Regions from separate parts of the Scytonema sp. PCC 10023 genome, predicted to be linked through region 1. Evidence: predicted binding sites of a transcription regulator. Region 1 holds the regulator's gene; the other holds the start of a gene.
What was found. The regulator NtcA, encoded in region 1, controls nitrogen genes in cyanobacteria. The targets are predictions, from matches to a motif close to TNTGTANNNNNNNNTACANA.

Region 2: a site for NtcA is predicted at 1,220-1,239, ahead of ACM0OZ_RS10395 (DUF3155 domain-containing protein). Genes of this name have one in related genera too.

What each region holds. Positions count from the first base shown of each region.
Region 1 covers NZ_CAWUDP010000136.1:12,527-15,708, forward strand. The annotation lists gene ACM0OZ_RS43105 (DUF3084 domain-containing protein) at 1-660, opposite strand, end outside; gene ntcA (global nitrogen regulator NtcA) at 877-1,548, opposite strand; gene fabI (enoyl-ACP reductase FabI) at 2,075-2,851, shown strand; gene hisB (imidazoleglycerol-phosphate dehydratase HisB) at 2,969-3,182, shown strand, end outside.
Region 2 covers NZ_CAWUDP010000013.1:59,543-62,724, forward strand. The annotation lists gene ACM0OZ_RS10390 (sensor histidine kinase) at 1-990, opposite strand, end outside; gene ACM0OZ_RS10395 (DUF3155 domain-containing protein) at 1,268-1,585, shown strand; gene ACM0OZ_RS10400 (hypothetical protein) at 1,707-1,841, opposite strand; gene ACM0OZ_RS10405 (cofactor assembly of complex C subunit B) at 2,247-2,774, opposite strand; gene ACM0OZ_RS10410 (PadR family transcriptional regulator) at 2,831-3,178, opposite strand.

The sequences.
Region 1 (3,182 bases):
GCGATCGCGTTTCCCAATCGCTGTTTTGGCTTGCTCAATTGCTTTTTTGGCTTCCGCATAAAGTCGTTGGCGTTCTACTTTTCGTTGTTCTATTTCCACCAACAGCTTTTTTTTCTCGTCAGCAACGCTTTGAAGTTCCCTTATCGCTTGTTTATAGCGAGTGACTGCTCCCTTAAGCTGGTTTTGTGTGCCTTGAAGTTGAGCTTGAGTCTGAGCTTGTTGGCTAATAGTACGGTTCAGTTGAGCCTGAGTTGCCTGTTGTTTGGCGTTTGCTTCCTGCAAGGACTGATTCGTCTGCTGCAAGCGTTCTTGTTGAGCCTTTTGTTCTTTTCGGGCTTGATCTAGCTCTCCTTTTGTGTCTTCTAGCTGTTTTGCTGTTATGTTCAGTTGTTCGCGCCTGCGCTTGAGGTCTTTTTGAATATCCTCTAGCTCGAACACTCCTGTGCGCAATCCGTCATCGACAGCAAATAAAATTGCTAGGGTAGATGCCGAAATCAAACTTCCTGTCAAAATCGTTACCAGTACTGCTGTGTTTTTAGGACGCAGCTTGAACAGTGAGAGCCGCGCTTTGCCAACTCTTGTGCCAATGCGATCGCCTACGGTGGCAATCACGCCTCCCACAATTAAAATTGCCAAAATTAGGATGTACCCGGTGGTCATCTTCAGCTACCGACGAAATCCTTCCAGATACAGCCTACTACTTCCAGTCATTATCTGTGGGAAATTGGGAAAAAGGCAAGCATTGAGTTCACTCAATTTTCACCTATCCTTATTCCAATCCAAGAAAGCTCTGAGTTTTGAGCCCTAAGTTTTGAGTTCTTTTTTCTCACTTTTTTTATCTTACTCATAACTCAGGACTCCGAACTCAAAACTTTTTTAGGTGAATTGCCGACTTAAGGTAACAGGCTTATGAACAGTAATCTTTTTCTTGTGTATGGAAATCATCTTTTTCTCGCGCAAGTCACCTAGTAACCTAGTGACGGTAACGCGGGTTGAACCAATTGCTTCAGCGATCGCTTGATGAGATAGCTTCAGATCAACTGTGATTCCATCTGCACAAGGAACGCCAAAATCACGACAAAGAATTAACAAAAAACTCACCAACCTAGAACCCATATCTCTGTGAGCGAGTGTTTCTATCATCATTTCTGTCTGTAAAATCCGCGAAGATAGTCCTCGCAGCATTAACATTGACAATTCTGGGTTTTCCTTTAGCGCTTGTTCCACCTGTTCAATTGGTGCTGACAGCAATTCTACAGATGTAAAAGCAACCGCATGGTAAAACCTATCTGACTTGTTTCCTGTCAGCAAGGACAAGACGCCGAAAACACTATTTTCCCGCAGCAGTGCTACGGTTATTTCTTCTCCTGCTTCATACACCCTGGAGAGTTTAACGGCACCTTTTAATAGAAAATACACTCGTTCGGCAGGATCGCCGGGGAAAAAGATGGTTTTATTGCGTTCAAATGTTTCCACAACCGGCGGAAACGCTCCGGTTGCCATCTGACGAAAAACATTTGCTAGGGCTTTATCTTGTGTCACGATCATCTCCCTTCCCCTACCCAATGCCGGAAAAACTAAAACCGATTCCCTAAGAATACACCTGAAAAATCAATCACACATTGTCAACGTTTTTGTACTTTCCTATACTTATCATCTTTGCCTTACAGTTATTTGTTCATCATAATACATAATTTTTAGTCTTTAGATCTAGTCCTTTTTAATAGTTAATTACAAAACTTCTTTTCAAAAGTTTTATAAAGTAAAAAAAATAGACATAGTAATTCTATTGAAGGTATGAAAAGGTTCTTGAGAGTGGTATCTGCTAGATAGGGAGAAAAACCCTATTGACTACCTAATACCTACTATCTACTACCTACTTTCAACCAGCTACCACCTACTCAACAATCATTAATAACCGCTATATGTTGGCCATGTCTTAAAAATTAAGTGTGAATTGTGTTGTATCAAAAGTTTACTGAAAATTCATGTTTGCAAATAGTACCCAAAACAAAGACAAATTGGTGTCAGATTCTAGTATGCTCAAGCATGAATGTTCACATTAAGAATTTCTATGCTGGATCTCACCGGAAAAAATGCCTTAGTAACGGGAATCGCAAACAACCGCTCGATCGCCTGGGGGATAGCCCAACAACTACACAAAGCAGGAGCTAACCTAGGCATTACATATTTGCCAGATGAGAAAGGCAAAATGGAGAAAAAAGTCGCAGAACTGGTAGAACCGCTAAACCCTAGTTTGTTTCTTCCTTGTAATGTCCAGAACGACGAGGAGATTAAATCTACCTTCGATACGATTAGCGCTAAATGGGGGTCTTTAGATATTCTTATCCATTGCCTTGCCTATGCCAACAAAGATGATCTGAGTGGAGATTTTAGCCAAACCTCCCGTTCTGGCTTCAATCTAGCTTTAGAGGTCAGTACCTACTCCCTCGTGCAACTCGCCGGATATGCTAAACCTTTGATGACACAGGGAGGAAGTATCGTCACTCTCACCTACCTAGGAGGTGTGCGGGCAATTCCCAACTATAATGTGATGGGAGTTGCCAAAGCAGGGCTAGAAGCGAGTGTGCGATACTTAGCAGCTGAAATGGGTCCACAAAATATCAGAGTGAATGCCATCTCTGCTGGTCCGATTCGGACTTTAGCCTCTAGTGCTGTAGGAGGCATTTTGGATATGATTCATCATGTGGAGCAGGTTGCTCCTCTAAGACGCACCGTCACTCAGCAAGAAGTGGGCAATGCGGCGACTTTCCTATGTAGTGACCTGGCAAGTGGAATCACAGGGCAAGTCCTGTACGTGGATGCAGGATATGAAATCATGGGAATGTAAAGTTAGTATTGCTATTTGTTAACTGATAATCACTATTTGTCTATTTACCATTAGCGATTAGCTGTTAGCAAATGGCTCTGACCCATTACTCTATAGTAACCATAAGCTAGGTTCTGTATGCAAATAAGCGATGCCTCCGCCAAGGACTCCGTCCTACACCAAATTCTCCCCTCACACAACCAAGCGCCTCCCAACGGCGCTCGTATTGCCGAAATTAGCCGCACGACAAGCGAAACAGATGTGTATGTCAGAGTTAACCTCGATGGTACAGGTGTTTGCAATGCAGCAACCGGCATTCCCTTTTTAGATCATATGCTGCATCAAATCACCT
Region 2 (3,182 bases), on a different contig from region 1:
CGCTCTGGCTGACACTAACAATGGTTCTAATATATCGAGTACAGAACAGTTAACTTCTTTTTCTCCTGTACCAGGCAACAAAAGCGGTGCTTTCGCGTCTTTCTGCACGTTTGCTTCTACAAGGACTTCTTTTTGAGGTAACGCCAGTGGTCCTAAATCTTCTGCTGTCAGGTCAATAACTTCATCAAACTGTTGCAACAATTCTTTGAGGCGATCGCTTTCCCGCACAATACTAGTTGCTACCTCTCGGTTAGCATCTCCTAGTCGCATTCGCTTCAGCAATAGTTTACCAAAAGTTTGCAATGCGGTTAATGGGTTACGAAGCTGGTGCAATAAATTATCCAGTAAATCCTGTTGCTTTTCTTGGAGAATTTGTTGTTGCTGCAACTGCTGGTGCAGCCATGCTCGACGCTGATCCAAAACACAAGCAAGCAATAGCGTTTGAGCAATCCGTTTTATTTCACTTCTTTCTTGTTCATTCCATGCTCGGTCTTCCCTGACTGTGACGAGCAACCCTATCATCACATCCTCATGGACAAGAGGTAAAACAATTTGGTCACCTCTTAGTAGATAGTCCTCTGTTGAATGGGCTGATGCTGCATCTCCTGTCCCAGTTTCTCGTGATCGGGCTGGAAATTCCTCTGCTGCTTTCAATAATCTCCGGTTAGAACGGTTGTTTTTGGGGTTGAACACATCGCCCATACGAGAACGGCCTGTTCTATCCAAGGTAGCGTCCTCTCTTGTGTACGAATCCCAATTCTTTTTGGAAATAGGTATTGAGCTCGGCAATACTAAAGCATTAGCTCTTTGCTGTTCTACTGCCGTTTCTGGGTAAACCACCACAGGAATGAGTTTTGCTTCATTTGTCGAAGCTTCTATCAATTCTTGCGTCAAATAGACAACGCTCAAAGATGCTTCCAGCCCTTGGGCTAACAGTGCCAATTGCTCTCGGCATAGAGCAACAAACTCAGAACTGGCAGACATTAACATTTCAAGAGCCCTTTTTTAAGATGACATGACTATAGGGACGAAAACAAACAGCAGTTGGCTTGTTCTATTTAACAAAGCTTAACTGAAGAAAGCAACTAACGGTTCGTTCCAAGGAATTATATTGTTCACTACTTTTAATTTTTCTTTTAAAAAACAAATTATCTTTCTTGTATCAAAAGGTTAACAACTCTTGTATTTTTGAACTAGAACTTTTATAATTACGACGGATTTTGTAGCTATCACTACAATCTATTGCTTGTAAGAGGAGGACAGAACGTTGGCAAGGAGACGCAAGAGGAAGAGCCGTCGTCGCCAAGAAGGGCGGCGAATTTTAGAACACGTGCCTCAATTTAGCATCGAAAGCGGCGAAGATAAGCCTGTGACAGCAGCTAGAAAATTCATTCAAGCTGAAGGAATTTTGCCACCCGCGTTGCTACTTGTAAAGCGAAATGAACACACAACAGACCGTTATTTTTGGGCTGAAAAGGGGCTGTTTGGTGCTCAATATGTTGAAGAGAACCACTTCTTATTCCCTAGCCTGAGAATCCTTGAAGGTTCTCCAGCTCAGGAGCCACTAGCTGTTGCTAGTCGATAAACTAACAATGGTTATCATAAAGTTTGAGTTTGCCTGATGACAACCATTAACTGACAAAATTGCTAGGTTTTTTGAAAGTTTCATTTTTTTTTAACGATGCAGTTCACTTGCCAGTGTTAGCTTAGCGATTTTGGTTGAGGCTATCAACTTCAATCAAACCTTGTGTTTGTATAAGTTGGATATAAGTGTCAGAACGTATAAGGGAGTGGGGATAGAGCGATCCTGTTTTGAGCAAAGCTTCGGCACGCTCTTTCAAGCGATATAGCTTTTTTCTACAACTTGTGGAGAAGAGCAATACAGCAGGAGTCGTTTTACCTCCTCTCTCTATTCCATTTTTTTAAGTCAAAAGTGGCTTATAGTGTGTCTTTGCGGCTTATATCATGTTCGGTTAATCAATTGTCAATCACAAGCATTGCGTGTCTCCTAGGTCGGAGCTAGGCTCATCTCTAGCGTGCGCTTCACCGCTTAGAACTTTCTTGATGCGACTTACCCTACTTTTTTTTGAAGCCCAGTTTGGAGTCTACGCTTCACAAACCTGTCCTCAAGCGATAGGTTGCACAAGACTCAGCATGACACCACATCCTGATTATCACAGTATGATAATGCAAGACAAGGTGCAGGCAACAAACTGAAATTGCCAGTCTGAATCAAAGAATAACAGCTATTCAGAAATTTTTAATCCCAAAGCTCTGCGTAACTCAATAAGTTCGTCTCGATGGGCAGTTACAATGATTTTACTTGGATGTTGGTCGCCTTCGGTTGCTTCCACCTTCAGCGACACTTTCTCTAGTTTTCCAGCTTTTTTCCAATAAAAAACACCACTTAAAGGCGACAGCAGCACCAGCGCAAGAAAAATTGTACTAAGTTTGGGAAAAAGTAGTGACAAAACTAGTGATAAACAAAGAAGACCCGCAGCTGCTAAAACTGTTAAAAACACAGCTAAAAACCAGCTAGGTTGAACAAAGCCTTCAAAAGTCACTTGGTTTTGTTTCGGGTCTACCGCTGCTACTCGGTAAGACCGTGTTTGAAAATACTCCCTTAATTGAGGCATTAAAGTAGCTTCGTCTTGCTCGCAAACCAGCTTTTCTGTTTGTGTACGGTCTTTGGTAGAGGCACGAATAAAGAAAAATAGCCCGACCGATAATAAAAAAGTGAGCAGCAACGTCGATGGTAGAGTAGCAGTATCCATAAACTAAATTATGAGTATTTTACAGGAGGTGACTTATTCATTATTTAATAAGAGCGCTAATTTTTTCTCCCGCTTATGTACTGTTGCCATAAACGAGCTAAATCCTCTGCTTGAAATTGCCATTCTGGAGACACTTGGTACATGCGCCTGGGACGTCCGCGTCCTTCCAGTTTCTTCCAATACCCAGTGATTGCCTTCTGGTCTTCGAGAAATTTAATCGCACTGTAAAGTACGGTATCCGAAAGCCGGTAGGTTGGATGTTCAGTTTCCAAGCGTTGGATCAACTCCGTTCCATAGGATTCGCCTTGTACCAAAACATACAAGATATAACAAACAGCGAGTTCCTGACAAAGGTAAGTTGGCGGAGGATTTTCAAAAAAGTGATATATATCCTCAAGTTTCATGGTT